2 regions of the Arcicella sp. GW821-FHT09D11 genome follow, and region 2 is predicted to be linked to the other one. Evidence: riboswitches for the same ligand, from Rfam matches in the RefSeq annotation. Region 2 holds a riboswitch; the other holds the start of a gene.

Region 1 (16,963 bases), on a different contig from region 2:
ACTCTTTAAAAATTGATTCATATAATGTTTGGCATTTTCGCATGCTTCTTCAAGGCTTAATGCTTTTGAAATATTAGCAGTAATTGCCGAAGAAAGCACACAGCCAGAACCATGTTTTTCTCCATTAGGAATCCTTTCAGCAATAAAAGAAAATGTATTGGTTCCTGTAAACAGGATATCCTTACAGATTTCATTGTCTGAGTGCCCTCCTTTTAAATAAACATTACAAAACTTGCTCAGTCCAAAGGCTTTTTGCTCCACTGATGACTCTCCTACTATCAATAACTGAAGCTCTGGCAAGTTGGGAGTGATGAGATAAATCTTTTTAAGAATTTTTTCTAATAGTATTTGATTGATATCTTCATGAAAATCAAACCCTGCACTGGCTTTCAAGATAGGATCCCAAACAATTTTTATGGCTGGATTACACAATAACAAAGTATCAATAATTTCATCTAAATCTTTCAAACTTTGTACTAAGCCAATCTTAACAAAATCGATAGGATATTTATCAAAAAGTAATTTTCCTTGATGAACAATTTGCTGATTATCGAGCCAACTAACGCCTTCAAAATAATTTTCGTTTTGAAAAGTAATAGCTGTGCAAACGCCTAATCCATACACTTGATGTTGTTCAAATGTTTTAATATCAGCCAAAATACCTGCCCCAGCACTTGGATCAAGTCCTGCGATACTCAGCACAAAAGGTCTATTATTCATTTAATATTCTGCTTGAAAATATTTCTCCCACACCGACCCCATCAATACATATCCCTGAAATCCAATCCTTTCTAAAAACTCCCTATTTTCTTCTCTAATACCTCCCAATGCATATACAGGCGTATTACTTTTCCGAACATGAAAGTAAAACTGTAATTCGTCCATGGTAAAAACGCCTACATAATCAGTCTTAGAAATACTTTTGAGAATCGGACTTAAAAAAACGTAATCAGCCTTGAAACTCAAATTTTCAATGGCATTCAATGTATGCAATGAACAGCTTACAGATAGTCTATGCTTGCGTAACATTTTTACTGAATTGAACAAAGTTGCATCATCTATGCTTTGTCTGAATGTTTCTGTAAAATGTACTCCCTTCACATTATATTTATTAATCAACTCATAATGCGAATGCAATACAATCTTACGATAAAATTTCGGTTGAATGCGTCTCAAAAAATCTTCATATTCCTTCAAAGACTTTTCTGGTTTTCTAAGGTGAAAAATCAATGACTCATCCATCAACAATTGTTCGATAATGGATATTTCACCGTCAAAATCAGTGGGGTTGGAAAGAATTACTTTTTGCATAGCGATTTTAGTTAGCGAATTAGTGAATGGTGAATGAGTGATTTTCAAGTTTGATTCAGCAGGAATATTTACTTTTACTAAGCTAAATAATTATTCCATCTCAATTTAATCTTTTTATCTTTGAAAAAACACCAATTCACAATGCCTTCCATTCCAATTAATTAAAATCACTCATCAAATTGCCCGAACTCACAATTCACACATTCACTAAATCACTCATTCACAATTATATATAGACCTCCGACCCTTGCTCTACAAAGATTTTCGCTCTTTCTTGCATCCCTTTCGCCAAAGCCTCTTGTTCTTCAACGCCCATATTATCAGCATAATCACGTACTTCTTGGGTAATTTTCATTGAACAGAAGTTAGGGCCACACATCGAACAGAAATGTGCAATTTTAGCTCCTTCTGCTGGTAGTGTTTCATCATGATACTCACGAGCAGTATCGGGGTCAAGTGATAAATTGAATTGGTCTTCCCAGCGGAATTCAAAGCGTGCTTTGCTCAAAGCATTGTCTCTTATTTGTGCCCCATAATGCCCTTTGGCAAGGTCGGCAGCATGGGCAGCAATCTTATACGTAATCACCCCTACTTTTACATCTTCTTTATTGGGTAAGCCCAAATGCTCTTTGGGTGTTACATAACACAACATAGCACAACCAAACCAGCCAATCATAGCCGCTCCGATACCAGAAGTAATATGGTCGTAAGCAGGTGCAATATCTGTGGTTAATGGCCCAAGCGTATAGAAAGGTGCTTCATGACATTCTTTCAATTGCTTGTCCATATTTTCTTTAATCAAGTGCATCGGCACGTGACCGGGGCCTTCAATAATCGTTTGGACATCGTGTTTCCAAGCAATTTTGGTTAATTCTCCTAGTGTCTCCAATTCTGCAAATTGTGCGGCATCGTTAGCATCAGCAATACTACCCGGACGAAGACCATCACCTAAAGAAAACGCTACATCATAAGCCTTCATGATTTCACAAATCTCTTCAAAATGCGTATAAAGAAAGTTTTCTTTGTGATGTGCTAAACACCATTTTGCCATGATACTTCCTCCACGCGATACAATGCCTGTTACTCTTTTCGCCGTCATCGGAACATACCTCAACAATACGCCAGCATGAATCGTAAAATAGTCAACGCCTTGTTCAGCTTGTTCTATGAGGGTATCCTTAAAAATTTCCCAAGTCAAATCTTCTGCCTTTCCCCCTACCTTTTCAAGGGCTTGGTAAATGGGTACAGTACCAATTGGAACAGGTGAGTTTCTAATAATCCACTCACGGGTTTCATGAATGTTTTTACCTGTAGATAAATCCATGATGGTATCAGCACCCCAGCGACAAGCCCAAACGGTTTTTTCTACCTCTTCTTCGATATTCGATGATACAGCAGAATTACCAATATTGGCATTTATTTTCACTAAGAAATTACGCCCAAGAATCATTGGCTCGCTTTCTGGGTGGTTGATGTTATTAGGAATCACAGCCCTACCCATGGCTACTTCTGAACGCACAAACTCAGGAGTAATCAATCCTTTTTGAGTATTTGCTCCAAAACTATGTCCTTCGTGCTGATGCCCAATCGTGTTAAGTTCCTGTATTTTCTGATTCTCACGAATGGCAATATATTCCATTTCTGGCGTGATAATGCCTTTTTTGGCATAATGCAATTGCGATACGTTTTGTCCAGCTTTTGCTCTCAATGGCTTTTTAAGGTATTCAAATCGCAGCGCATCAAGGGCAGGATTGGCTAAACGTTCTAATCCATAGTTTGAGGTAATGGAAGGGAGTTCCTCTACATCTCCACGCTCTAAAATCCATGATTGTCTCAGTCTTGGCAAGCCTTTTCTTACATCAATGTCAACGTTAGGGTCTGTAAATGGCCCACTAGTATCATATACCGTTACGGGTGCATTGGCAGAAATTACTTTGCCATTTACGAGGGTATCAGACAAGCTAATTTCACGCATTGCGACTTTAATATCATGAATTTCCCCTTGTACATATACTTTTTTGGAAGCTGGAAAGGGCGCTCTGCTGATTGTTTCAGCATGAGGAGTTTTTTCTATTTTCTTCATGTTTTTCATAAGCTTTTGAAATACAACGCCAAATTTTCAACCGCCTTGAGTAGCCCGAATCAGCATCAATTGGTCATTACTTTTAAGTTTGATGCTTCCCCATTTATCACGAGGAATTACTTCTTCGTTAATAGCAATAGCCAAGCCCCGCATTTCGACAATGCCTTGCTGATTGAGCACCTCGATTAAAGGAGGGTTTTCAGGAAATTCAAAGATTTGGTCGTTAATAAAGACAGTCATTCCATGTATTTATTTAAAATAAAAACAAATGGACTTTAGCGAAAACCAAGGAGAAATTAAAGCGTGTATGAGTGAGCTTCGGGAGTAAATCTTTATAGCGTTAGTTGTACACCTAATCATCCACAAAAAACTATAACCCATCAAAAAATCAGAATGAAAAAATCAATCTATCGTTTTTTAAGCTAACCAAGAAAAGCAGTGAAATTTTGAAAACGATGCTTGAATCTGTACACCGAATCTGAAAAGAAATTCTGCCTTACTTTTTCCTACGCAGCAATTACGCCGTTCAGGTTTTGAGGGTATAATCTCAGCCCGTTATATTTAAGGCACCCCTAAAGTTTGAGACAAATGTAAAGTATAAAAATTGAATTTGTAAAATTTTATTTTGTTTTTTTTCAAATCTATCTAAAGCATGACTTATTTAAGAAGGACAATTTTTATAATACAAATTCCACTTTCTAGGTTTTGCATAACCCTCATATTTTCCTAAAAACAAAGGGAAAACCCCTAATTATTATACATTTCCGCAAAATTTGTTGCATTTTCCGCAAAAAATTGCAAATTTACAGGATAACCATCCTCTATGCTTATAATACTTTAATTGCAAAAGCTATTGATTTTTTCAACCCATATTATCCAAATGTCTAAAATTTATCGTGAAATCACCCCGCTTACTTCTAATGACTGTTTTATGGTTTTTGCCAGAACAAAAAGTAAGTTTGACTTCCCTTTACATTACCATGAAGAATTTGAGCTAAACTTTATCGAAAATGCAGATGGTGCAAAAAGAGTAGTTGGCGATAATATCGAAATAATTTCAAGTTATGAATTAGTTTTGGTGGGTTCCAACGTGCCCCATGGCTGGTTTTCGCATGAATCTATTTCTGAAAATATTAATGAAATTACCATTCAATTTCACCGAGATTTATTTGATGAAAAATTCTTAAAAAGGAATCAAATGAGCTTTATACGTTCTATGTTGGAACGTTCGGCAAGAGGCATTTCTTTTTCTCAGGAAACGATACAAGCAATTAAACCTCGTCTGATAGGTCTTGCTCAAACCAATGGTTTTTGTTCAGTGATGGAATTGATGTCTATCCTACACGACTTGTCAGTTTCCAGAAACATGAAAACGCTAACGACCCTGACTTTTGCCAATGAAAATGCTACCTATGACAGTCGTAGAATTGAAAAAGCCTTTGTTTATATGAGAAATAATTATGACAAAGAAATTTCATTGGAAGATATTGCTAAGATTGTCAACATGACGGTTGTAAGCTTTAGCAGATTCATTAAAAAACGAACTGGTAAAACCTTTATTGATAGCTTAAATGATATTCGGTTAGGACACGCTTCACGCTTGCTTATCGATACCCGACAGTCTATTGCGGAGGTTTCCTTTAAATGTGGCTATAATAATCTTTCTTATTTTAATAGAATCTTCAAGAAAAAACATGGATGTACACCCAAAGAGTTCAGAGAAAACTATTCTGGGACTAGGACATTCGTCTAACACCCTCAGTTCCTTTGTATTAAAATGCCAACAAGGGAGCTGAGAAACTAAAATCTATTGACAAGTTTTAACGCTTCTCTTCTTATCATTCCCTTCCTGTCTTAATTTTATTAAAAAAAGCATAACTCTTTTAATTAATATCACGTTAATTGAAAAGTGAAGCTATTTTCCAAGCATTAATTTCCCCAATACCAAAAAAGATTTTCCATGAGAAGCATTAAAAAAATTCATCAAGCAGCATATCGTCCTATTGCCGATTTAATTACTTACTCGCCTTTGCCTACTAGCACTTTAGCACAAGTAGACCCATTTATTTTCTTGAATCATCATGGGTTTCAACAGTATCCTGCCAATAACAGAGGTTTACCGTTTGGTCCACATCCACACAGAGGGATGGAGACAGTAACATTTATCCTCGCTGGGGATATAATGCACAAAGATTCAAGTGGTCATGAAAGTATCATCAATAGCGGAGGCGTACAATGGATGACGGCTGGTAGTGGATTAATTCATGCAGAAGTATCCTCAGATGCATTCAAGAAACAAGGTGGCGATTTAGAAATTTTGCAGTTATGGTTAAACTTACCCGCTAAATTAAAAATGACTAGCCCCTTCTATTTAGGCTTACAAGAAGACGAAATTCCGACAATACGGTTGGATGATGACAAAGTAACCGTAAAATTAATTTCGGGTAAATGGGGAGAAAATAAAGGTGCTTTTGAATCAAAAACAGATGTTTTTTTAAGCACTATTACTTTCAAAACATCTGCTGACTTAACTATCGACATTGCTAAAGAAAGAAACATATTCTTTTACTTAATAAAAGGTGCGATTACTGTAAATGGACAGGCAATCAAAGCTAGGCAATTGGTAGAATTTATGAATGATGAGACAGGTGTTCAAATCGTAGCTGATACCGATTCAGTATTATTACTTGGTCATGCCGTTCCTTTTAATGAACCGATGGTTGCCCAAGGTCCATTTGTCATGAATACCGAAGAGGAAATCTATCAAGCCTATACAGATTACCAACAAGGGAAGTTTGGTACTTGGCAATAGAAAACAGAATAAATACTCCTTTATTAAACAATTATTTCTTAAAATTATATAATTTTACTTTAATACCTTTTATTAAAATCTTTGTTAAACTTCATAAACGCCCCAATATTTTACCTTGAAAAGAACATTACCAAGCTTGATTAAAGCCCTAGAAAAACATCGATCTATTGGAAAACCATTGAAAGCCATCGTAGGCTTCGATGCTTACATTGATTCAATTCAAAAAATTGTGAATAACAAAGAAGATAATCAAACCCATTATTTTGAAACAATTAGTGATGTAGCAGCGCAATTGGCTTCTCTTTCGGGGAAAGATACCAAAGTAAATCTTAGGCAATTAGAAATGAGAATGAATGGTAATGCTCCTATTCTTGCCAATTCATTAGGGGCATTGGGCGCCAAGAATATTTGTATTGCTACAATGGGCTATCCAGATATTAACAATGTATTTGAAGAAATGCATCCCAATTGTGAATTAGTTTCTATCGCTTCCCCTGCCAAAACTACTATCTTGGAATTTAATGATGGTAAATTAATTTTTTCAGAAGAAAGTACTTATGAACAACTCACGTGGTCGTATGTGGCAGCAGTGGCAGGTGTAGAGAACCTAAGCAGGTGGATTTACGAAAGCTCATTATTAGCTTTTGTGAACTGGGCGAATATCAAATATTGTACTGATATTTGGAAAGGATTTCTAGAGGACATCGTTGTGAATTTGTCACCAGAGGCCACTAGACAATCACCAAAGTACTTTTCCAGAAACAAAATTCAAGAAGAAGAAGAAGCCTTTGGTATGCGTCATAAAAATTTCTTCTTTGACCTTTCAGATATTAGCAAAAGAACAAAAGAAGAAATCCTTGAAATTCTTGATGTAATTGGAAGTTATGCGCAATATGGCAAAGTAAGTTTAGGCATTAACGAAAGCGAAGCCAAATATATTTATGGTTTGAAAAAAGATAATCCTGACGCAGAATTACCTGATATTTTAAAGAATATTATTAGTACTTATCATATACAACAGATTTTTGTTCATACACCTGAAGAAGCATTGATGGTTTATAAAAATCATGTTTACGAAGTGAGAGGTAAAAGTTTTTTTCAAAAGCGTATCTCCACTGGTGGTAGAGATAATTTTAATGCAGGAGCTTGCCTTGGATTAATGCTTGATTTATTACCAGAACAAACCATTGCATTAGCAGTAGGCAATTATGAAGCCTATATTAGTAATGGAGTAAGTTTGGAATTCAGTGAATTAATTGATTATTTAAAAGATTGGGAAAAAGAACGACATCATGAAATTTTGGTGTAAGTAATAAACATGAGTCATCCCGAATTTTTCTTAAAATAGGGAGTTTAACAAAATAGCCTCATAGAGGCGATATATCAGTAGCCGCATTTGCGGTAAAATGTAAAACAAAATTCTCCTCCAAGCGCCATCGGGGCGAAATATTTCGCCCCGATGGGGCTTGGAGGAGTTAATACGATGCTTCTTCTACCGCAACGACGGCCGCCGATATAGTGTTCCTAACGGAACTATAATCTGTATTCATAAATCAAGAAAGCGGTCAAAAAACTAATTTTGACCGCTTTCTTGTGATTTCAAAATTCGGGATGACTCATGTTTGTTTATCTGATATTTTTAGATGCCTTTTGTTTTCTGGTAAAATCAATAAAATCTTCTACTTGTTCTACTGGTAAACGTTTGGCAATAATCTTTTTGTCTTTATCCAATACATAAATTACTGGCGTAGCGTATACATCAAAATTATTTTTAAAATCAGTATAATATTCTTCCTTTCCTGTTTGAGCATTTTTATGAATATCGATGCCATTAATTACTTCTTCTAGCTTAAATTCTTTAATAAAGCCTTTCCATTTCGAAGGTGTTCTGTCGATTGAAGCCGCTACTACTTTTACATTTTTAGTTTTTAAAGTTTGATAGGCTTTTTTCAATTTCGGAGCAGACTCACGACAATGGCTACATTCAGGGTCATAAATAAACAAAACAGTATAATCAGCCGCTATTCGTGGAATCTCAATTTCTCTGCCCAACGTATCTGTAAGGTACATATCTGGTAATTTTTTGCCTATTAAAAGTGGTTTTAATATAGCCACTCTTTCTTTCATTCTTCTTACAGTAGAAGTGTCCCATAAGGATGGTTCGCCGATATAATATTTCTCTGCCATGTGTACAAATGCGCCATCAGTCCCTAAGATTTTTGGGTTTTCATACTGACTAGAGATTTTATAAATTGTATATCTTCTTACATCTCTAGAAGTAGCTCTTGCCAATACAAAATCAGCTTCTTTAGCGATAGAGTCAGATACTTGAACAGTCAAATCATCAAAATAGCGTTCCAATTTCTTTTGTAAAAATGGTGTACGCATCATTCTATCATCTGCTAAATCAACATTATCCCAAAAATGAGCTTTATAATGTTGAAATTGATACTGATACATCGCAGCGGTATCTGCTTTAGTTTGAAGAGGTTTCGGATATGTTGGGATTTCTGGCTCTTGTGATGATTTAATTAATTTCCCAGCAAATAAATTTTCGTTGGCTTTTAACCAGTCTTTTTGAAACTGGGTCGTAGCAGTTTGCACTTTCTTAATTTTAGCCTCTACTGCTGGCGTTTTTCCTTTTTTACTTTCAGCTTCCAAGGCTTTCATCTCATCAAATCGGTCTGACATTTCTTGTTGAAACTTAAAAAAGGCTTCATTTTCTTTAGAACCCGTTATTTTCATTTTACGGATTAGGTTAACTGTATCTGTTTCGAATGCAAACTCTTGGTTACCAATGATGATATCGAAATACTTACCCTTGGGTAAGGAAACCAAATATAGTCCTTCAGGCAATTTTTTGTCTCCTTTAAAAAGGAAATTACCTTCTGAATCAACCTTCGCAGTATCTTTTATTACTTGTTGATTATAACCAAAATAATGTGCTAAAAAAACGGTGGTATCTTTAATCCCTTTTATTTTTCCTTTGATAGAAAAACTTTCACTTGTCTGGGCTAAAAGCTGATTAGAAAAACCAGTAATACTTAGTAGGAGTAAAATTTGAAATATTCTTTTCATTAGTTTAACTGTTGTTGCTATGTTTTAAATTGTAAGAGCCTGAAGAATGTTATTTTTTCTCAAAGTTACGCTAGTAAAGCATTAAGAAAAAGTATTTAGTAGTTTTGTAAACGATTCTTAGTTAATTTCATTATTAGCCCTATTTCACCTTAGTTTACTAAAGTTTATTAACGATTTTTATTCTTAAACAGACATACCTTTCTTCCAATATGTTTTACTTTCTTTCTAAAGTACTTTTTTACGTACTAATGCCTCTTTCTATAACCATCTTTGTATTAGTTTGGGCAATGTTCACCAAGAACCCTCAACGTAAAAAACAATTATTAATCAGTACGTTAGTCATGATTTTTGTATTTGGCAATGATTTTATCGTCAACGAAGGTTTTATGCTTTGGGAGACTCCTGCTACTTCTCCTGAAACTATTGTTGAGCCTTATGATGTTGGTATTATTCTAACGGGTGGAATGATTAGCAATAAAGAGGGAACTACTCAGCAGATTTTTGTCGATAAAACGGCTGATAGATTTATCCAACCTCTCCGTTTGTATAAACAAGGTAAAATCAAAAAAATACTTATCACAGGTGGCAATACTGATTTGACAATTATCAGAACTGATTTTTCGGATGAAAATCTGAAAACCGCACAATTATTAGTAGAGTTAGGTGTAAAGAAAACAGACCTTATCTTAGAAACCAAAGCTAGAAATACCCGTGAAAATGCTACTTTCACGGCTGAAATACTTCGTAAAAAGCCTGAGTTAGGCAAGAAATATCTATTATTTACCTCAGCTTTTCACATGAGACGTTCGTTGGGCTGTTTTGAAAAAGCAGGATTGACGGTCACTCCTTTTAGTACAGCCTTCAAATCAAAAGCAAGGGTTTTTACTTTTAGTAGTCTGATTATACCCAGCGAAGGTGCCTATTATGAGGGCTATCACCTCATCCATGAGATTCTGGGATATTGTGTTTATAGGGTATTGGGCTATTGCTAAGGTTTGAATAATTTAATGGTATAATCAAGTAATTTTTTGTTGCCATATTCTCCATGTCCAGGAACAACAGTTTTTACATTAGGATATTGTTTTTTAACTTTTTCAACGGTATTTGACCACTCGGCAACATTTGCATCGCCTAAATAGCCTTTCCCCGCCTCTAATTCTTTAATTAAACATCCTCCAAACAAAATATTTTCGTTCGGATAATAACCTACTACATTATCTTTTGTATGTCCTTCTCCGAAAAACTTGGCAACAATATGCTCCTTGCCAACTTTTAAAATAAGAGAATCCTTAAAGCTATTTTTGGGAAGAACATAATTATTTTCTTTGGCCAATTCAATTGTTTTGAAATACGCATACGAAGGAATATCATTATCATCAAATGCTTTTAAACCACCTAGACAGTCATCATGAAAATGCGTTGGGATAATGGCATTTATTTTACAATGAAGCGTTCCTTTTATCCATTTGATTAACTCTTCTGCACTTTTGTCGTTAGTTGGCGTATCGAAAACAATTACTTCATTATTATTTCTAACGATAAGCCCATTACAAGGAACATAGCCAAAATCATTCGTTTGTTTAAAGGATGTATGTTCAAAAGAATTTTTAGCAATTTGGGTAATAATTAAATCCTTGGTTTTATAAATCTCTTTAGGCTTAAAAGCTTCTCTTTTTTGAGCAATCCCTTTAAAGTTTGTGATAGAGATTATGATGATTAATAGGGTTTTGATAAAAGATCTCATTTTTCTGTTTTGTATTTTCAGGATTGCAACAAATAAAAAAACTATGATTATTCATTAGCCAAATTTATAAGAGGTTAAATACATTAACAAATTTTATTTGGTTTATAGGATTAGGTTGTTAATTGAAAAACAAAAAGGGTTTTGACAAAAATGCCAAAACCCTTTTTAATGCTAAGTCAACACTACTTACTCAAAATCCCAGCAAGTCTTAATAAATCTGTATTGATAACTTTCTTCATGGTGATGGTGTCATGGAAAGGTGTGTAAACCAATTGATCGTTTACGATACCTGCCATTTCATTTTTATGACCTGCTAAAAGTCCTTCTAAGGCACCCAACCCTAAACGGCTAGCCAATATTCTATCAGCAGCACTTGGGCTTCCTCCTCTTTGGATGTGTCCTAAGTTGGTTACACGAATATCAACAGGAATATCAATTGTTTTCTTGATGCGGTCTGCAATAACAGCAGCATTGCCTTCTTCATCACCTTCTGCTACAATGACGATTGAAGATGTTTTTTTCTTATTAAAGCCTGCTTTCAATGTTTCAACTACATCTTCAACAGTTTGTCTTTCTTCTGGAATCAAGATTGATTCTGCCCCCCCTGAAATACCAGACTGAATAGCTATATAGCCAGAGTCACGTCCCATTACTTCAATAAAGAATACTCTATCATGTGAATCAGCAGTATCTCTGATTTTATCAATTGCATCTAAAGCAGTATTTACTGCTGTATCATATCCTACTGTAAAATCTGTTCCGAAAAGGTCATTATCAATTGTTCCTGGTACGCCAACTGTTGGAATTTGGAATTCATTATAAAAAATTTCAGCCCCAGTGAAAGTACCATTTCCGCCAATAGCGACTAGCCCTTCAATACCGTGTGATTTCAACTGTTCGTACGCTTTTTTTCTTCCTTCGGGAGTCATAAAATCTTTACTTCTCGCAGATTTCAAAATCGTTCCACCACGCTGAATAATATTACTTACAGATTGAGAATTAAGTGGAATAATATCTCCCTTAATCATTCCGTTATATCCACGAATTATTCCGAAAATTTCGACTCCATGATGTAGCCCTCCCCTAACGACTGCTCTAATCGAAGCGTTCATACCTGGTGCATCACCTCCTGAAGTAAATACTGCAATTCTTTTCATGTTGGTAAAGATTGTATTTTAGTAAAGTTGGTTAATAGTAGTTATTTAGTTTACAGAAATAACAAATATCATTATTTCCGTAAGCAAAACCTCACAAATTTATCGTTTAAAAGTGATGTTTCTAAGATTTTTTCAAAAAATTACAGTTTAATAAAACATAAATAGTAAATTATGTAAATATTCTAATATTAAATTGAACTGTTTGTCTTTTAACGTCAAATCAAAATATTTTTGCACTAAAATCTGTGTAGCTAATAAGTAATTTGTATTAGCGGTATATTTGCAAAATTATTTAACCATTAATTTATTACCGCTACTGTTTTTGTAGTAATAGCCAAGTAGACAAAACCACTAAAATGCTTAGATTAAAACTTTCTTTTTTAATATGTTTATTTTCTTCTTTCGGAGTGGTGGCACAACAGTGGTTAGGTATTTCTGGAAGTAATTATGCTGGTACTAATTCAGTTTATACTAACCCTGCCAATGTAGTTGACTCTAGGTATAAAGTATATATTAACTTAGCAAGTAATGATTTATTTTTAACGAATAACTTCACCAATTGGGAAGCTCCCTATTCTATCCTGCAACTCTTCAGTAATACTGTTCCAACTGAATACAGAAATCCTACTAATAACAACATTCTTTTTAAGGACGAATATTTAGCACCTAATCAAAATAGTGGACTTAAACACCTGCATACCATTGATGATTTCAGAGGGCCATCTGCTTTAATCAACTTGAATAACAGACAATCTGTTGCTGTTCTGACACGCGTACGAACAGGCATTAATTTTACAGGCATGGAAAGCCAATTTTCTGAATTAATCCGTACAAATATTAAAAACGAAGATATCCAAAATCAATTGGTTAATCTAAACGGTACTACTTTCAACGCCAATAGCTTTGTTGAATTTGGGCTTAGCTTTGGACAAGTATTACTGAGCGAAGACGAAGACTTTATCAAAGTTGGTCTCACGGTTAAACGATTAGTGGGCTTGTATTCTGCCCACATGATGATAGACAAAGCTAATTATGACATTATATCCGACCCAACCAACCGTACCGAGCGTTTATTAAGGATTAATAGTCTTATGGCTCAATATGGTTATACCAAAAATGAAGCTTTTGAAAATGCAAAAATCAGTCCCGGATGGATTTTGGGAAATCAATCTGCTGGTAGTGGTTGGGGCTTAGATATTGGTATTGTGTATGAGTTTCGTCCTGATTTACGTAAATTCACCTATCGTGAAAAAGGTGTGTTGAAATTAGACCCTAGTAAAAACAAGTACCAATTTCGAGTAGGCGTTTCATTATTGGATATTGGCGGACTTAAATATTCCAATCCTAATTATGTAAGAAACTGGGATATAAATACTACTAATAAAGTTTTTAATTCAAAAGATTATAAAAAAGTACAAGGTCTTGACGATGGCATTGACCGTATTAATGCTTCTTTAAACCTCAACGAAGAGCAAGCACAGTCATTATTTCACACTAGTTTGCCCACAGCTTTCAGTATAAATTTTGATTATCACTACAAAAACAATATTTATATCAATAGCGTTTGGACGCACGCTTTAAGAAGCGATAATTCTATTGGTACAAAATCTCCGTCGTTATTAGCTGTAACCCCTAGGTGGGAAACTAAATGGGCGGAGGTAGCTATACCCTTTGCATTGTTAGATAATTACAGCACCTTTTCATTTGGCTTGTCTGCTCGTGTAGGTCCTCTTTTTGTGGGTACTGACAACCTTGGAAGTATGCTAAATATCGGCACACCTCGTGGGCTAGATTTATACTTTGGTGCTAGTATTCCTATTTTCAGAAAACCTCCTACTGTTCTCAATGCCTGTTTTTACGAAAAAGGTAATCGTAAAAGTTTAATAGAAACAATAATGTTCTGGAAAAAGTAGGAGTCCTTATAACATCCCTTCGTCGGCAAAGCTAAAGTATTTCTTATCAGTAAAAATCAGGTGGTCTAATACTGGTATGTCTAGATGCTGTCCTCCTGCTCTTAATTTCTGTGTAAGGTCTTTATCTACCTGACTAGGACTTAAATTACCCGAAGGATGATTGTGTGATAGAATAATGCCACTCGCTAAATGTTCTAAGGCTACTTTAAAAATCATTTTAGGGTCTGCAACTGTGCCAGATACACCACCAATGCTTACTCTTTCACATTTTAGTACATCATTCGCACGGTTGAGTAAGATAACCCAAAATTCTTCATGCTGTAAATCTGTCAGGTAGGGTTTTAATACTTCATAAGCATCAGCCGAACACTTAATCCTTGGGCGTTCTGTTTTCTCTGTATTTTTCTTTCTCCTCCCTAGTTCTAAGGCACTTACTATTGTAATGGCTTTTGCTTCGCCAATGCCTTTAAACTTAGCTAAATCTTTTACAGAGAGCCTCGCTAGTTGATTTAAATCATTGTTTACACTCTGGAGTATTACTTTGGCAATATCAATGGCTGTCATGTTCTGAATGCCTGTAGCAATTAAAATTCCTAGCAATTCTGCGTCTGATAAGGCAGCTTTGCCTTTGATAAGTAGTTTTTCACGAGGTCTATCTTCTTCTGCCCAAGATTTGATATTGAGATGGGTATTCTCGTAGGACTTCATAGGTGTTAAGTTTTATAGCGTTAATATAGTGTATGTATTTTATTATTTTTTTGGCAAAACCAACTATTATCGTATTTCAGTAGAAACGATGTTTTATAAAGATTAATTTAAAACTAAAATATTTTATTGCAAAATTTTAGGCATAAAAAAAGACCTATCTTTTCAGAAAGGTCATTTTTTTATGAATATTTCAAAGCTATATTAAGCTATTTTATTCACTAACTTTGCTAACTTAGATTTCAAGTTAGAAGCTTTGTTCTTGTGAATAATGTTCTTCTTAGCTAATTTGTCAAGAGCAGAAGAAACTTTTTGATAAAGATCAGTAGCAACTACTTTATCGTGTGTCAAGCGCAATTTCTTCACCATTGTACGTGTAGTTTTGTGCTGATAACGATTACGTAATCTTTTTGCTTCGTTTGCTCTGATTCTTTTTAAAGATGATTTGTGATTTGCCATGTTTATTTCCCGAATAATATTGGTTTTCTGATTTTCTATTATTGAGGTGCAAAGGTACATCTTTTTTAAGATAATACAAGTGCATATTTACAAAAACTTTCAAATTAGCTAGAATTAGCTTTTTATACCTAAAGTATATCGCCATGAGAAAAATGTTTTTACTCCTATTTTTATGTTTATTTTTCAGCATTTCAGCTTCATTTGCTTTTAAAAGTGGAGGCTATGTTAACCCAAAACCTTACCTGAATGCTCATAAAGCTATAAAATGGGGATTTTTTGCGCATCAACGCATTAATCAGTTAGCTATCTTTACTTTACCACCCGAGATGATTTCTTTCTACAAAACAAACTTATATTATATTGTAGAACATTCGGTCGCTCCCGACCGTCGAAGGTATGCTGTGCAGGATGAAGCGCCAAAACACTACATTGATTTAGATAGTTATGGCGATAGTGCCATTTACAAACTCCCACATTACTGGAATGACGCTGTTGAAAAGTTTTCAGAAGATAGTTTATTCAAACATGGTATTGTCCCGTGGCATATTCAGTTCATGAAGTTTCAACTGACGAAGGCATTTGAAGAAAAAAATGCTCAAAAGATTCTCAAAGTCTCTGCTGAAATTGGTCATTATATCGCTGATGCCAATGTGCCACTTCATACTTCGTCTAATTATAACGGACAAAAAACTAATCAAATCGGTATTCATGGTTTTTGGGAATCTCGATTACCAGAATTATTTGCTAGTAACTACGATTTTTTAGTAGGCTCGGCTACTTATGAAAAATCTATCAGTAAAAGAACTTGGGAAGCTGTCAGCAATGCAAATGCTTGTTTAGATTCCGTTTTTGCTTTTGAAAAACACTTAAACGCCTCCACTAATACAAGTAAAAAATACAACATCGAAGAGCACAACGGGCAAAATGTCAAGAAGTATGCGAAAGACTATTCAAGAAAATACCATGAAGCGTTGAGTGGACAAGTAGAAAGGCAAATGAGGAGGTCTATCAAAATGACTGGTGATTTTTGGTACACTGCTTGGATAGATGCTGGTCAGCCAGATTTAAGCAACACACAGTTTGTACCATCTGCTAAAGAAAAACAAGCCGATGAAAAAGAACAACAAACATGGCTTCAAAAACTTTTTAAAGTAAGAGATGAAAATTGATTCCTTTGAAAATGAAGGGGGAATAAGTATTAAAACGATTTTCATCTGTAATTTTGTGGTATGAAATCACAAATTATTTTAAAAGCAGGTAAGGAAAACCCTGTGAAACGTTTTCACCCTTGGATTTTTTCGGGTGCAATTGCAAAAATTATTGGTAGTCCTACAGATGGGGAAGCCGTTGATGTGTTTGATTCGCACAAAAACTATTTGGCTACTGGGCATTATCATGAGGGAAGTATCGCTGTAAAAATATTTTCTTTTCAAGAAACTAACTCTGATGAAAACTTCTGGTTTGATAAAATCCAAAAGGCTTATCAGGTGCGTCAATTAATTGATTTTGAAACTACTAATTGTTACCGCTTAATCCATGGCGAAGGGGATGGTTGCCCAGGGTTAATCATTGATTTCTACAATGGCGTTGCCGTTTTTCAAGCCCATAGCATCGGGATGTACCTTGAAAAAGAGAAAATTGCGGTAGCCTTACAAAAAGTATATGGTGATAAATTAATCGCCATTTATAATAAATCGCACG
Region 2 (16,963 bases):
TGCTAAAGGTGAAGACGATATCGATAGTTCTCCCTTCAAATTTATTGCTAGTCAGCCTGCACTAAAATGGGCTTATTATATTACATTGGTTTCGCTGTTGATTTATTTGATTTTTGAAGGTAAACGCCGTCAACGCATTATTCCTATCATCGAAATAACTAAAAATACCTCGTTGAGTTTTGTAGAAACTATTGGTGCTTTGTATTATAATCAAAAAGACCATAAGGCAATTTCAGATAAGAAAATAGCTTATTTATTGGCCTATATCAGACATAAATTTCATTTGAAAACTACAATTTTAGATCAGGAGTTTAGAGACGATTTAAGTCGTAAGACTAATTTACCCATTGTCGAAATTAACGACCTTTTCGATTATGTAGCAACCATGCAAAGTAGCGAACACGTTCAAGAAAAAGATTTGGTTGACTTTAATAAACACATTGAAGCATTTTATAAGAACACGTAAGATAGTTGTGAGTTAGTGAATTGTGATTTAGTGATTGATTTGGGTTGTGAAGGAGGGAGTTAGTAATTGATTGTGAGTTAGTAAGTTAAAAGAAATGATAACTCATTAATCGAATAGTCAAGCCATGACAATTCACTTAATAAAAATTAAAATCAATCACCCATTCACTAACTCAAAACTAAAATCAATCACTAAATCACAACTCACTAATTCACAATTAAACATGGAATTTGAATCAAGAATAGACCTTAGCGATTTACAAGAAGCAGTAGCCGATATCAGAGCAGAAATCGGGAAAATTATCATCGGTCAGCAAAATACTATTGATTTATTGTTGACTGCCATCTTTGCTGATGGTCATGTTTTGTTAGAGGGCGTTCCTGGCGTAGCGAAAACACTTACTGCTAAATTGTTGGCAAAAACTATCTCTACAGATTTTAGCCGTATTCAATTTACGCCTGATATGATGCCTTCGGATGTATTAGGAACAGCTATTTTTAATCCTAAAACAGCCGAGTTTGATTTCAAAAAAGGCCCTATTTTTTCAAATATTATCTTGATTGATGAAATAAATCGCTCCCCTGCTAAAACTCAGGCGGCCTTGTTTGAGGTAATGGAAGAACGACAAATTACTAATTCGGGCACTACTTATCCGATGTCTTTTCCGTTCCTAGTAATGGCGACACAAAACCCTATTGAGCAAGAAGGAACTTACCGTTTACCTGAAGCCCAATTAGACCGTTTTCTTTTTAAAATCATCATCAACTATCCATCTTATCAAGAGGAGGTACAAATCCTCCAAGGTAATCATACTCGCTCTAGTGCGGCATCTAGTAATCCTGTGGAATTGATTGATAGAATTTTGACGCCAGCTCAATTAACAGCTTTACGCGAAAAAGTACGACAATCTATCGTTGACATTAAAATTTTAGAATATATCGCCAAGATTATTCATGAAACCCGTAATTCAAAATTCATCTATTTGGGTGCTTCACCACGGGCATCTGTGGCCTTATTAAATGCGTCAAAAGCCTTGGCAGCTATCAGAGGTAGAGATTTTGTAACACCAGAAGATGTGCAGGAGCTTACCCCTGCGGTACTTCGTCACAGAATTATTCTTACTCCAGAAAAAGAGATGGAAGGCTCAACACCAGAAGACATCATTGCTCAGATTCTTCAAAAAATCGAAGTACCAAGATGATTGAAGTGATGAATTAGGAGTGGTGAGTGTTGAATTGTCATAAAGTTTTACCCGCTGATATAGCAGATTAAAATCGCTGATTTACGCTGACAACATAAATATCTGCGATAATCTGCGGAAAAATCTTTGTAAATCTGCGGGTAAAGTAATTCACCATAAAGTTTTACCCACTGATATAGCAGATTAAAAACCGCTGATTTACGCTGACAATATATTATCCGCGCAAATCAGCGAATATAATCTCCAAAATCTGCGGGTAAAAAATACGTTGTCCTCAAGTCTTAAAGTCTAAAAATCCTAAAGTCCAAAACCCTAAAGTCTCAAAATCAAAAAATTATATATCCTCCAAAAGTACAATTTATCAATTTTCGTTATACCTTTGTTCCACAATCACAAAAAGGGGTGCCTTAATATAACGGGCTGAGATTATACCCACTGAACCTGATGCGGGTAATTCCGTCGAAGGGATTTTGTAAATTTGGTTTTGCGTTTAGGTTACGTGAACAGATTTAAAATCAATCAATTACATAGGGTTTCACATTGTTAAATCTAACGGGATTTGACTCCTTTGCCTGTTGTTAATCTTTTCAAAGATGAAAAACTTAACGACTACTTCAAGAAATCTGTTTGTTCAAACAGGTGTTCTCAATCAGTTCGTTGCTATGATTCGCCTATCGGTAAATCAGAAAAATAATATTATAAGCTATTCAACATTGATTGCTTTAGTATTTTTCCTCTCTATTCAATCGTATGCTCAGTACACTATTTCTGGTAAAATTGTCGATGCTGAGGGTAACAAACCTTTGGCTGGTGCAAATATTACCTTAGTAAGTGCCGTAAGAGGTACACAAAGCAATGCACAGGGATTATACCTCCTCAAAAATGTAAAAAAAGGTACTTATACGTTGAGAATTAGTTTTGTTGGTTACGAGAAAAATGTACAAGTAATTGATTTACAAAAAGATGCTTCTTTCGATTTTGTCTTACATAAATCTACTTTTGTGGCAGATGAAGTAGTCGTAAGTGCTACCCGTGCTAATGCCAAATCTGCTATCGCATTCACGGATGTTTCTAAAGAAGATATTCAGAAACAGAACCTTGGACAAGACATTCCTCAGTTACTAAACTTTACGCCTTCGTTGGTTTCTACGTCGGATGCAGGTGCGGGAGTAGGTTATACAGGTGTAAGAATTAGAGGGACTGATGCTACCAGAATCAATGTGACAATTAATGGCATTCCATTAAATGATGCTGAGTCACAAGGTACTTTTTGGGTTAATACCCCTGACTTGGCTAGCTCGGTTAGTTCTATCCAGATTCAACGTGGTGTAGGTACTTCCACCAATGGGGCTGGTGCTTTTGGGGCTTCGATTAATGTTTCTACAAACGAATTCAGAAAACAGGCTTATGCCGAAATCAACTCTGCTTATGGCTCATTCAATACTTTAAAAAACACTCTTTTAGTGGGCTCAGGCTTGGTAAATGATAAATTTACCTTTGATGCTCGTTTGTCTAAAGTGACTTCGGATGGATATGTCGATCGTGCTTCTTCTGACTTAAAATCATTTTATCTTTCTGGTGCTTATTTTGGCAAAAAATCTTTTGTTCGTTTGAATGTATTTTCTGGCAAAGAAAAGACTTATCAAGCTTGGGAAGGTGTTCCAGAAGCTACTCTAGCAACCAATCGTACTTTCAATTTATATACGTATCCTAACCAAACGGATAACTATCAGCAAGACCATTATCAATTGCTTTCTTCTCATAGTTTATCAAATGCTTGGACTTTCAACTTGAATTTCCATTATACGTATGGACGTGGATATTATGAGCAATTCAAAGAGCAAGATAAATTATCAAAATATGGTTTGCCTAATGTAGTATTCGGTGCAACAACTATTACTAAGACAGATTTGGTGCGTCGTAAATGGTTGGATAATGATTTTTATGGTACTACATTCTCTTTTGATTATCAAGGAAGTAAAAAGCTAACGGCCAATTTTGGAGGTGCATTGAACGAATACGATGGTAGAAATTATGGCGAAATTATCTGGGCTCAATATGCTTCTACTTCAAAAATAGGCGACCGCTATTATGATGGTAATTCTAAAAAGGTAGATTTTAATGTATATGCAAAAGCATTCTATCAGTTCACCGAGAAATTAAACGCTTTTGCTGATTTACAACTCAGAACAATCAATTATGAGATTAAAGGAACTGATGACAACCTGTTGAATATTGGACAAAAAGTAGATTACAAATTCTTTAATCCTAAAGTTGGTTTAAGTTACCAAGTATCACCGAGCACTTCTGCGTATGCTTCCTATAGTGTGGGCAACAAAGAACCTAGTCGCTCAGACTTTGTGGATAACGTAGGCAAAACGCCAAAATCAGAAAAACTGAATGATTTTGAGTTGGGTTATAAAACTCAGACAGGAAAAACGGCTTTTGCAGTGAACGGTTACTTTATGAACTATAATAACCAATTGGTATTGACAGGAAAACTAAATGACGTTGGTAGTGCAATTCGTGTAAATGTACCAGAAAGTTATCGTTTGGGCATAGAAGTAGAAGCAGGTGTACAACTTAACAAATCTTTGAAAGTAAATGCTAATGCTACTTTCTCAGAAAACAAAATCAAAAACTTTACAGAGTCAATCTATAATTACGATACTGAATCAGAAACGCTTTTACCTACTTTGAGTAAAACAAATATTGCTTTTTCACCTAATGTAATCGTAGGTTCACAAATATTATATACCCCTGTGAAGGGTTTAGAATTAGGCTTATTGTCTAAATATGTAGGAAAACAATATTTGGATAATACCTCTAACGAAAACCGTAAATTGAATGCCTATTTCACCAATGATATTTGTGCCATTTATACGATCAAAGGAAAGACATTGAGAGAAGTAAGCTTTAGTTTCTTGGTAAACAATCTTTTCAATACCCTTTATGAATCTAATGGTTATACGTATAGCTATATTGCTGAAGGAGTATCTTATACTGAAAACTTCTATTATCCACAAGCTGGTACTAACGTAATGGCTGGTGTAAGTCTGAAATTCTAAGCATTCGGTCAAAATCTCATTCATAGGCTATTTTTTAGTACATATTTGTATTAAAAAATAGCCTATTTATTTGTCTATAAATTTAAATACACCGCTAAAATTTACGAATTAAGATTACGCCAATTATCAAGAAAAATGCACCGATAATCCTGCCCAATGATATTTCTCTGACGGGGGCATCTAGCCAACCAAAATGGTCTAATAATAACGAAACCGTCATTTGTCCTGCTACAATCAAACCAAATGTCAAAGCTACACCCAAGCGTGGCATTAATACGATAACGGTACTGATATAAAACGCCCCTAAAATTCCTGCCAACCAAACATACCAAGGAGCATTTTTAAATTGACTAAATTGTGACAAAGGAATACGCGTAACAATAGCATATACAGTAAGGGCTATCAATCCCGTAGCAAAAGACAACAAGGCAGCTAATACTGGATTGCCGACCAATCTTGCCATTTTAGCATTCAAACCTGCTTGTGTAGGGAAAACGGCTCCGCATAAAAAAGCTAAAAATATTAAAAAGTATTGCATTGGATAAATGGTTTATAAAGTATTCTTCCCACAAAAGTATAATATAAAGCCCGAAGGTTCATTCTTATTGTCTTTCTGGTGAACAATCCTTATTTTTAGACAAAAACCTTATTTTATGTCTCCGACAACTAAAAAAACTGAAATACTTGCTGGTATAAGTTCCTTTTTGGCTACAATGTATATTATCATTGTTAATCCCTCAATTCTTTCGCAGGCAGGAATGCCCTTCGATGCGGTATTGACTGCTACAGTTTTACTTTCATTTTTCTGTAGTTTAATGATGGGGCTTTATGCTAAAAACCCTATTGTTGTGGCTCCGGGCATGGGTATGAATGCCTTCTTTACGTTTACGGCAGTAAAGGGCATGGGAATTTCCTATCAAGTAGCGTTGGGTGCTGTATTTTGGGCGGGAGTTTTCTTCTTGATTTTATCCATTTTCAATTTGCGCACTTATATCGTAAAGGCTATTCCTAAACCCCTTCGTTTTGCTATTTCGGCAGGTATTGGGTTGTTTATCAGTCTCATCGGTTTTGAAAATGCTCATTTTATCATTGCCAATCCTGTTACGTTGGTAAGTATTGCTAGTTTTCATAATCCTATCATCATTACTTTTCTCTTTGGGTTATTACTAACAGCCATCTTGATAGTACGGGATGTAAAAGGAGCTATTATCATAGGCATCGTTATCACTACTTTACTGGCTATTCCAATCGGTAGAATGTGGGGTGATGCATCAGCTATTAACTTCGGACAAAAGACTTTAGTCAATTGGAATGGCTTGATAGCTGCACCAGACTTTAGCTTAATCTTTCAGCTAGATATCATCCATTCTTTCAAATTTGCTTTATTTCCTATCATTTTTGCTTTTGTCTTTACTGATATGTTCGATAGCCTTTCTACTTTTGTAGGCTTGGCAGAGGCTGCCTATCTGTACGACGAAAATGGTGAGCCACGTAATATCAAACAATCGTTGCTGACAGACGCGGTGGCTACTTTATTAGCAGGAATCTTAGGGACAAGCCCCGGAACGGCCTATATAGAATCGGCAGTGGGGATAGAACAAGGTGGACGCAGGGGTTTAACGGCTATTACGGCGGGTATTTTGTTTTTGCCTTTTATGTTTTTATCACCTCTATTATCAGTAATTCCAGCTATTGCTACGGCTCCTGCCTTAATAGTGGTAGGCGTATTTATGATGAAGCCCATTACCAAAATCAATTGGGCTAAAATGGATGATGCCATCCCTGCATTTTTGGCTTTGGTTTTAATTCCTTTTTCTTATTCTATCACACAAGGCATTATCTGGGGATTTTTGTCTTGGACAATCATCAAGGTTTTCGCTGGCAAACCTAAAGAAGTATCGCCTGCTCTTTGGGTGATAGATGGTTTTGCTGTTTTGTCTTTAATTATTTCTTGAAGTGATTAGTAATTGGTTATTAGTGATTAGACATCTATCATACATAGTTAAAAGTCTAATTGCGAACCCAACCCTAATTACTAATTACTATTCACCAATCACTTAATCAACAAATGAAAAAAATACTTATCCTACTTTTATTTAGTTTACAAATTCAGGCTCAAAAGCCATTAACGGCTATTTTGGGTGCATTTAGTCAAGAGGTGAAATTACTGGAAGATTCGCTGAGTAACAAAAAAGAAGTAAACCTAAAAGGCATTCGTTTCTTAACGGGTGAACTTCGTGGGCGTTCTGTGGTAGTTGCTTTAACGGGTGTGGGCAAAGTAAATGCTGCCATGACTACTACTATTTTATTAATGAACTGGAATCCAGCACAGTTGATTTTCACGGGTATTGCAGGGGGTATTCATCCAGACTTGCTACCGGGTGATATCGTGATTGCGAAATCTACTTTTGAACATGATTACGGCAAAATCGATTCTACTGGATTTACACTTCGCCCTACCCGAAATCCTGCCTATGTAGAAATGAACCCTATTTATTTCCCTGCTGATGAAATATTGCTAAAAAAAGCACAGGGTATTTCAAAGAAAACACCTTATAGGATTGTAGGAACCAGAAATCTTAACGTGATGACGGGCGTTATTGCTACAGGTGATGTTTTTGTAAACTCCAATCAAAAAGTGGATGAATTGCGGATAAAATATGGTGCAGATGCTACAGAAATGGAAGGTGCGGCAGTGGCACAAGTATGTTTTCAACAAAAAATTCCTTGTTTGGTGATTAGAAGTATTAGCGATAATGCCAATTCAAAAGCACATTTAGATATGAAAACTTTTGAATATGTAGCGGCTTATAATTCGGCAAGTTTGGTATTGGGTATCTTAGGGGATTTATAGAAAAAATAGCACTGAGTAGCACGAGTTTTCAACTCGTCGCTCAATTGTTAATGATTGTTAAGTAAAAAACTAATGTTATAGCAAAAAACGTTGTCGTTATTAGACTTCTTATTGGATTTAATGACTAAAAGACTTAATGACTAAAGGATTACTATCTTTTGTCTTTTAGTCATTAAATCATTGCCTAAAGGCTATTACCCATGAATGCAAAAACACTCAGAATATTTGTTGCTTTATCTATCCTGCTTTTAGGAGGAGTAATTGTTGTGCAATATTATTGGTTTAATCAAGCTTACAATATCCAAGACCGTGATTTTGACCAACGAACTACGGCCGCTTTGAGAGTAGTTTGCAAAAGAATATTAGCATTCAACAAAAATCCTAACAACAAAATCATTGACCCTGTAGAGCGAGTTACTTCAAACTACTATACTGTTCAGGTAAACGATACCATCAATCACATGATTTTGGAGGAGTTTTTAAAACAGGAGTTTGCGCATAATGATATTCGCATCAATTTTGAATTTGGCATTTACGACTGTTTGAAGGATAATATCAGATATACGTCTTTTGTATGTCATTCCGAAAACTGCGACCGCTCAGATTCTACCAGTTCTTATCATTTTCCCGATTTAGATATTCATAATTATTATTTCGGAGTTCATTTTCCTGATAAAAAATTATTCCTTTTAAGCGACCTAGACAATTGGTTTGTTTCATCAGCTATTTTACTAGTAGTAATGGCCTTTTTTGTATATGCCTTGATGCTGATTTTTAAACAAAAAAGACTTTCTGAAATTCAGAACGACTTTATTAATAACATGACGCATGAATTCAAAACGCCAATATCTACTATTTCCATTTCCAGCGAAGTGCTGATGAAGCCAGAGATAGTCAATACCCCAGAACGTTTATTGAGCTATGCTGCTATTATCAGAAAAGAAGCCGCCCGTTTAAAAAAGAATGTCGATACGGTTTTACAAACGGCCAATATTGCTCAAAAAATAGATAAGCTTAATTTTGAAGAAGTAGATATTCATGAATTAATCAACGAATTATCCATCAACTGTGAACCTTTGTTTAAAGAAAAAAATGGAGAGTTAATTATTGATTTAAAAGCTACGCATAGCATAATCAAAGTTGACAGGCTACATTTTACCAACATTATTCACAACTTAATCGACAATGGGGTTAAATATTGCGAACGTCCGCCAGTAATCATTATCACGTCTGAAAATATTGGTAATAATTTAATGATATCGGTAAAAGATAATGGTATAGGGATTTCAGAAAGAGACCAGAAACAAGTATTTAATAAGTTTTTCAGGGTACACACTGGCGATGTACATAATGTAAAAGGCTTTGGGCTGGGACTTTATTACGTGAAAGAAATGGTAGAAGGTCATAAAGGCACTATCCTACTAAAAAGCAAATTAGGTGAAGGTTGTGAATTTAGGTTATTACTTCCTTATATTGCTTAGCTTATTCATAAAAAAAGGTATCGACCAATGGCACGATACCTTTCTAACATCTAAACACCTAACTGATTATTTTTATCACTTCATACCATATTTCTCCATTTTGTAAAACGGCTCTGTATTGAATACCGTCAACAATATAATATGTGTCGCCATTGATTTGTAGTTGCTCATAGCCATCAGGGATACTTTCTACTAATGCCCCGATTGGAGGAGGTACCACTACGTAATCATTGTTTTGATATTCATAATATGCACCATTATAGTAATGATAAGGGCGATTATAAAGGTTAAACACTCTGTGTTCACGTGGTAAATACTTTACTCTGATACCTATAGGTGCAGGAGCAACCACATACGTGTTTTGATAAGGTCTATAATACACCCCATTATCGTAACGGAAATTAATACCACCGAAAGAAACAGAGATAGATGTGCTTGGTGCTACATTTACCACACTATTACGTCTTGGTAAAGATGCATAACGCCAGTTGGGAGTATTGTTTCTATACACAACCGTTGTTTGGTTCACTACTGGTCGTCTGTTTACAATCACCTTACGATTATTATCATATCTGTCATTCCCACGATTGTTATTATCGTATCTATTATTACCACCACCATTATAGGCACCATTATTATTACCACCATTACCACGGTTGTCGTTTCTGTCTACATGGTTATCAACGCGTGCTCTTTCGTTTCCTCTTCCGTTATTATCATTATGCTTGTCATTTTTCCCTCTATCGTCTCTACCTCGGTCACCATGTTGAGCAACACCTACAAAAGAGTGAAGACTAATGCTTGCCATTAAAATAACAGTAGCTAATTTGATTTTACTTTTAGAACCAACTTCTATCGAAGTGTTAGGTTGAATATGCATTGCTTTCATAATAGTATTGTTTTTAATTTTATGTCGGTTAGATTGCGGATATTTTCAATAGTTTAGTCTATTTATTTTCATTAACAATCGTTAACATTTGAGTAAATTGGACGATTATTATCTTATAAGATTAAATTCATTTTAAAATCTATCTTAAATCAATAACGATGAAAAAATACCTTATTTTAATCTGTTTATTAAACGGCTGTTTATTTTCAATGCTAGCTCAAAAAAAAGCTGATAAACAAGAATGGATTAAACTATTCAATGGGAAAAACTTAGATGGATGGGACATCAAGATTGCAGGAGAAGACCTTAATGTAAATTATAAAAACACATTCCGCGTAGAAAATGGAATGATGCGGGTAGCTTATGATCAATACAAAACCTTTGACGATAAGTTTGGACATATTTATTACAAAACTCCCTATTCATATTATATCATTCGCTTTGAATACCGTTTTCAAGGTGAACAATTGGCTGGTGGGGCATCATGGAATGTACGAAACAGTGGCGTAATGTTGCATTCGCAATCAGCTAAGAGTTTATCAAAAGGGCAAAGCTTCCCTGTGTCTTTAGAATTACAGCTATTAGGTGGCTTGGGTAAAGGTGAGCGTCATACGGGCAATTTGTGTACGCCAGGGACGGAAGTATATATGAATGGTAAAATTGTAACAGACCATTGTACTGATTCAAATTCAAAAACATATAATGGTGATCAATGGGTAAAAGCTGAGGCCATTGTTTTTGGCGATTCGTTAATCCATCATATTATTGAAGGCGATACTGTGTTGACATTTGAAAAGCTACATATTGGTGGAGGTTTTGTGAGTCCTGAATATGACTGGAAGCAAGCCAAAATTGATAATGGTGCTGAGTGGATTAAAAAAGATGGACAACCTTTAAAGGGAGGCTATATAGCGATGCAAGCCGAAAGCCATGCAATCGATTTCCGTAATATTGAATTGTTAAACCTAAAAGGCTGTACAGACCCTAAAGCAACCAATTATAAATCGTACTACAAAAAGGCTGATAACAAGAGTTGTGTGTACCGTAAATAATGGTTTAGCTCAATTTATCCCATTGACTCCATTGGTAAATACATTCTTTTTCAGCTTTTAGCCAATGGTCTAAAGCTCTATCTCGTGGACGGCGTTCGTCAAGCCACTGATTATAGGCACGTGCTTTAATTTGTTCAAACCGTTGAACATCTTGCCAATAAAATTCGCAAGTATTTTGCTCGAAATCGAAAGGAGGATTAGGAAAAAAATCCTGTCTTCCTTCGATATCAGCAGTATGTCGGTAGCAAAGGTGTTTCTTCGGACAGTCGCCCCCTTTGCACATTGTTATATCATATAGCATTATTCTAGCATTAAATAGAAATATTATTTGCTCAATAATATCAACATAATTTATTGAAATTCTTCGACTAATCTTCAATCAATTAATTGTCCTTATTCTTTTTACGAATTATTCTCAGCGATATTGTCTATTAAAGCCACTGATTAAAAAAAACTCTTCAAATTCTTTCATAACTATTTGTATATTAACAAGAAAGCCGTAATTTTGCAGTCCGTTTCATAGCGCAGTCAGGTAAAATTGCCTATAAGTACTTTCAAATGACTGTGAATCAGATTGTTTAGTTACAAAATAATCTACATGAAACACCCGAGGATTTTCAGGTAAGGAAGCTTCCACCCTTATTGGCAGAAAATTTTCAATAACTCAAACGATTTTAAATTTTTACCATAATGGCAAAAGAAATAGCAGGCTACGTAAAGTTGCAATGCAAAGGTGGTGCCGCTAACCCATCACCCCCAATTGGTCCAGCCTTGGGTTCTAAGGGTTTGAATATCATGGAGTTCTGTAAGCAGTTTAATGCTAGAACACAAGATAAACCAGGTGTTATTCTTCCAGTTTTGATTACTTACTACAAAGACAAATCTTTTGATTTCGTAGTAAAGACTCCTCCTGCACCGATTTTGTTGTTGGAAGCAGCGAAAGTAAAATTGGGTTCTGCTCAGCCAAACTTGAAAAAAGTTGGTTCAGTATCTTGGGATCAAGTACGTACAATCGCAGAAACAAAAATGCCTGATTTAAACTGTTTCACCATCGAGTCAGCAATGAGCATGGTAGCAGGTACAGCTCGCTCAATGGGCTTGAACGTAACAGGAGAAAAACCTTTCTAATTTGAAGATTAGATAATTTGAAAATTAGAAGATTGATTTTAATCAACTTTAATTTCAATGTCATTTTCGAATTAGCTCATTTTCAAATTTTCAAATTGAAAAGAATAATGGCTAAGTTAACAAAAAAGCAAAAAGAAGCTCAATCAAAATTTGATGCAACGCAATCGTATTCACTTACGAAAGCTGCTGAAATTTTGAAAGAGATTTCATATACGAAGTTCGACTCTTCAGTAGATATCGACGTTCGTTTGGGGGTTGACCCTCGTAAAGCTGACCAAATGGTTCGTGGCGTGGTTGCTTTGCCTCATGGAACAGGAAAAGAAGTACGAGTACTTGTACTTTGTAGCCCTGATAAAGAGGAAGAAGCAAAAGCGGCAGGTGCTGACTTTGTTGGTTTGGATGAATATATCCAAAAAATTGAAAAAGGTTGGACTGACATTGATGTAATCATCACAATGCCAACCGTAATGGCTAAGTTAGGTCGTTTAGGTCGTGTTTTAGGACCTCGTGGCTTAATGCCAAATCCAAAATCAGGTACTGTTACCTTGAACGTTGGACAAGCTGTTACAGAAGTGAAAGCTGGTAAAATCGACTTCAAAGTTGACAAAACTGGTATCATCCACACTTCTATCGGTAAGGTTTCATTCACTCCTGAGAAATTAGCTGAAAATGCTCAGGAACTTATCAACACTTTGTTGAAATTGAAGCCATCTTCAGCCAAAGGAACATACGTGAAGTCAGTTAATTTGTCTTCTACAATGTCTCCGGGTGTTAAAATTGACCAAGGAACAGTTAAAGGTTTGTAATCATGACAAAGGAAGAAAAAGGTATAATTATCCAAGAGTTGGGCGAAAAGTTCGCAGCTACTCCTTACTTCTATATTACAGATACCGGTGGTTTAACTGTTGCAGAAGTAAACGCATTTAGAAGAATGTGTTTCCAACGTGGTTTTGAGTACCGTGTCGTTAAAAACACGCTTATCGCAAAAGCATTGGAAACAACTGGAGTAGACTATACTTCATTTAACGATACAGTTTTCAAAGGTTTATCAGGAATCATTTTCTCACCAGAAAATCCTAAGACTCCAGCGAAATTGATCAAAGACTTCAAAAAAGAAGCAGGTAAAGATAAAATTAAATTCAAAGGTGCTTCTATTGAAGGAGGTTTATACATCGGAGAAGATCAATTAGCTGCTCTTGAAAATGTTAAGTCTAAACAAGAGATGATTGGCGAAATCGTTGGATTATTACAATCTCCTGCGAAAAACGTTGTTTCTGCTCTTCAAAGCAGCGGTGGCAAATTAGCTGGCATCCTTAAAACTCTTTCAGAGAGAGAAGGTTAATTTTCAAACTTGATGATGATTCATAAGTGATGAGTTGTGAGTAATAAGTTATGAGTTTAAAATACTGATATACAGTGCTTTAATTTATACAACACATTATTTATTTTACAGTTACTTAAAATCATTTTCAAATTTCCAAATTAGCTTATTTTCAAATTGAAATAGGCTTCCAAGTACAAAAACATATAGTAAATTAATAAAATCGTAAACAATAAAAAATCTTAATACAATGGCAGATTTAAAAGCATTCGCTGAGCAATTAGTGAACTTAACTGTAAAAGAAGTTAATGAATTAGCAGCAATTTTGAAAGATGAGTATGGTATCGAGCCTGCTGCTGCTGCTGCAGTAGTTGTAGCTGGTAACGCTGGTGGTGGTGACGCTGCTGAAGCTCCTGCTGAACAAACATCATTTGATGTTATCTTGAAATCTGCTGGTGCTAGCAAATTAGCAGTAGTTAAATTGGTGAAAGACTTAACAGGTCTTGGCTTGAAAGAAGCTAAAGATTTAGTTGACGGAGCTCCAAAAGCTGTTAAAGAAGGTGTATCTAAAGACGAAGCTGAAGGTTTGAAAAAATCTTTAGAAGAAGCTGGTGCTGAAGTTGAAGTTAAGTAATTAACTGATATTTTACAATAGAAAAAGGGTTGCAACTTAGTTGTAACCCTTTTTCGTTTTAAAGACTAATTGACTGATTTTAAAGGATTTAATATAATTATCAATCCCTTATCGAACTTTTCCTATTAGGGGGTGACTTAAGTCACCCCCTAATAGGAAAAGTTCGTGTTTTATATAATGTTCCTTAAAAAGAGAAAACAAACAAGACCTCAACAATTCTGTTTATTATCACTAGAGAGGGACTTAAGTCCCTCCCTAGTGATTGTCTTTCTATCAATAACCGCAAGAGTTACCGCTACGTTTTAGAAGGAATTATTGGTTTTGATTTTAATTAATAGCCTCCTAATAAACAAATTCTCCAAATTCAGATTGAATCGTTACTTGTTTACCTTCAAAGCCTTCTACCCTACCAATAATCTGCGCATCAATTCCGAATGATTTTGAAATATCAATCAAAGTCTGGGCATATTGTGGGTTGATATATATTTCAAGCCTATGCCCCATATTGAATACCTTATACATTTCTTTAAAATCTGTATTGCTTTCTTCCTGAATCATTTTAAACAATGGAGGCAAAGCAAAAAGATTATCTTTGATAATATGCACATTATTTACAAAATGTAGCACCTTTGTTTGGGCTCCACCCGAACAATGTACCATACCATGTATTACAGGTCTTAATTCGTTCAATATCGCCTTTACAACGGGTGCATAAGTACGAGTTGGCGAAAGGATTAATTGACCTATGTTCAATGGCGCTCCTGCTACTTCATCAGTCAGACGTTTTGAGCCACTGTATACCAAATCTTTCGGTACGGCAGGGTCAAAGCTTTCAGTATATAAATCGGCTAAATAATGACCAAGGACATCATGACGCGCAGAAGTTAAGCCATTAGAACCCATTCCACCATTATATGTTTTTTCATAGTTCGACTGTCCGTCGGAAGCTAAGCCAACAATTACGTCTCCTGCTTGGATAGTATGATTAGAAATCACGTCTGAACGTTTCATTCTAGCTATCACGGTAGAATCTACAATGATTGTTCTTACTAAATCGCCAACGTCTGCTGTTTCGCCACCAGTACTCCAAATACCAATACCATTGTCTCTTAGCATTTCTAGTACTTCTTCAGTACCATTAATAATTTCAGCAATTACTTCGCCTGGAATAAGGTTTTTGTTACGACCAATCGTGCTTGATAGCAACATATTATCGGTTGCACCCACACAAATTAAATCATCCGTATTCATCACCACGGCATCTTGAGCAATGCCACGCCACACAGAAATATCGCCTGTTTCTTTCCAATAAAGATAAGCCAATGATGATTTAGTACCTGCACCGTCGGCGTGCATAATATTGCAATAGGTGTCGTCGCCACCTAACATATCTGGAGAAATTTTACAAAATGCTTGCGGAAAAAGCCCTTTATCAAGTTTTTCGATGGCTTTATGTACGTCTTCTTTAGAGGCAGAAACACCTCTTTGCATGTAACGATCGGTCATTATGCGATTTACTTTTGTCGTTTTATTAATCAATGCTACAAAGTTACGCTTATCTCAATAAAAAACTTCATTCAAAACTTTACTAAAGGATATTTGCCATTAAATTTATTGAGGCGACATCCTTAGATTGCCTTCTTGCTGATTTTAATGCTATTATAAACTTCTGATTAACAAAAGATTAAGCGCAACAAAAAAGTGTAGCAAGACGTTATTTTTTCAAGATTTATCAGTAATTTACCAAATCATTAAAAACACCTCTTAAAAACACATCAATCAGTAGATATTTACAAAAGCAATCACGAGTTCAAGTATATTCTTTCAACATTAAAATTTAAGGATTATGGGTCGGAAAGTTTTAGTTTTAAATCAAGATTATAGTGCTTTAACCGTTTGTTCGATTCCTAAAGCTTTTTTGTTGGTCTTCCTGAAAAAAGCTGATTTAATATCTGAATCTGCCACTGAACAATTAAGAAGTGTCTCTCAGTCTTTCCCCATGCCTTCGGTCATTCGTTTACACCGCTATGTGTATTTGCCTTATAAAGGCGTGATGCTATCAAGGCAGAACATTTTTAGACGTGACGGCGGGCAATGTCAATATTGTGGAACACCAGAAGATTTAACGTTAGATCATGTATTGCCCAAGTCAAGAGGGGGAAGAACGTCATGGGATAACCTTGCTACCGCCTGTAAGCGATGCAATTCAAGAAAAGGAGACCTTACCCCAGAAGAAGCAGGAATGCCTTTAAAAACCAAACCTTATAAACCTTCGTTTGTGATGTTTTTAAGAGATTTTGGTGGAAGTATAGAAGAAAGCTGGTTACCTTTCTTGGGAAAAAGAAAAGAGAAAGCATTTGTTCAATAAATAATAAGAGGTCGCTCATTGATGGGCGACCTCTTATTGGTTTATTGATTGATTAAACTACTAGTTCGTTGTATTGCTTTCTTATACAAAGGCACCGTACTACAAGGCTCCCCAAACATCAATGATTGCACATAAGGCTTAAATAATCTCGTTATTTCTACATAAGCACTAGTTGGTACGGGTACTTTTGAACAACCCTTTATGACAACTTTTGCTCCACGATATTCTTCTGGATTAATCTTAGCAAGGGCTTCATAAAATAGCTTGTCTTCCAAGGCTTTTAAATCTCCAAAAACAATACAATTGGCAAAGTCTTGTAATTTCAAAGTCAATAGCATATAGGCCCAAGTAGGAATTACAGCATCTTCTGAACAGATAACTGCGACATTTTTGCCTTCATACTGCGACCAATCATGATTTTTAAGGAATTCTCTAAAGTCTTTTTCCTTTAAAATCATGCCCATAAAAAGATTATCTTTAAGGTCATATACCACTCGCTCT

The links. Region 2 has a riboswitch for thiamine pyrophosphate ahead of AC07N0_RS04170 (TonB-dependent receptor). Riboswitches for the same ligand answer to the same signal wherever they lie in the genome.
Region 1: it holds a riboswitch for thiamine pyrophosphate, as region 2 does, so the genes downstream of both, thiS (sulfur carrier protein ThiS) here and AC07N0_RS04170 (TonB-dependent receptor) in region 2, are expected to answer to the same signal.

What each region holds. Positions count from the first base shown of each region.
Region 1 is NZ_JBWKOV010000004.1:559,745-576,707, reverse strand. Features, by position in the region: gene AC07N0_RS15195 (hydroxymethylpyrimidine/phosphomethylpyrimidine kinase) at 1-720, opposite strand, end outside; gene AC07N0_RS15190 (thiamine phosphate synthase) at 721-1,311, opposite strand; gene thiC (phosphomethylpyrimidine synthase ThiC) at 1,538-3,394, opposite strand; gene thiS (sulfur carrier protein ThiS) at 3,431-3,634, opposite strand; TPP riboswitch at 3,881-3,978, opposite strand; gene AC07N0_RS15175 (AraC family transcriptional regulator) at 4,275-5,147, shown strand; gene AC07N0_RS15170 (pirin family protein) at 5,355-6,206, shown strand; gene AC07N0_RS15165 (hypothetical protein) at 6,322-7,515, shown strand; gene AC07N0_RS15160 (DUF4369 domain-containing protein) at 7,833-9,284, opposite strand; gene AC07N0_RS15155 (YdcF family protein) at 9,494-10,276, shown strand; gene bla (subclass B1 metallo-beta-lactamase) at 10,273-11,028, opposite strand; gene pfkA (6-phosphofructokinase) at 11,211-12,185, opposite strand; gene AC07N0_RS15140 (DUF5723 family protein) at 12,542-14,098, shown strand; gene radC (RadC family protein) at 14,105-14,806, opposite strand; gene rpsT (30S ribosomal protein S20) at 15,008-15,262, opposite strand; gene AC07N0_RS15125 (zinc dependent phospholipase C family protein) at 15,406-16,431, shown strand; gene AC07N0_RS15120 (class I SAM-dependent rRNA methyltransferase) at 16,492-16,963, shown strand, end outside.
Region 2 is NZ_JBWKOV010000001.1:977,718-994,680, forward strand. Features, by position in the region: gene AC07N0_RS04160 (DUF4350 domain-containing protein) at 1-466, shown strand, start outside; gene AC07N0_RS04165 (AAA family ATPase) at 690-1,667, shown strand; TPP riboswitch at 2,056-2,152, shown strand; gene AC07N0_RS04170 (TonB-dependent receptor) at 2,330-4,735, shown strand; gene AC07N0_RS04175 (DMT family transporter) at 4,830-5,273, opposite strand; gene AC07N0_RS04180 (NCS2 family permease) at 5,389-6,690, shown strand; gene AC07N0_RS04185 (5'-methylthioadenosine/adenosylhomocysteine nucleosidase) at 6,804-7,589, shown strand; gene AC07N0_RS04190 (sensor histidine kinase) at 7,790-9,070, shown strand; gene AC07N0_RS04195 (DUF6515 family protein) at 9,129-9,959, opposite strand; gene AC07N0_RS04200 (3-keto-disaccharide hydrolase) at 10,118-11,011, shown strand; gene AC07N0_RS04205 (DUF2934 domain-containing protein) at 11,016-11,312, opposite strand; gene rplK (50S ribosomal protein L11) at 11,702-12,139, shown strand; gene rplA (50S ribosomal protein L1) at 12,247-12,945, shown strand; gene rplJ (50S ribosomal protein L10) at 12,948-13,481, shown strand; gene rplL (50S ribosomal protein L7/L12) at 13,711-14,094, shown strand; gene AC07N0_RS04230 (AIR synthase related protein) at 14,437-15,600, opposite strand; gene AC07N0_RS04235 (HNH endonuclease) at 15,941-16,462, shown strand; gene AC07N0_RS04240 (DUF2480 family protein) at 16,504-16,963, opposite strand, start outside.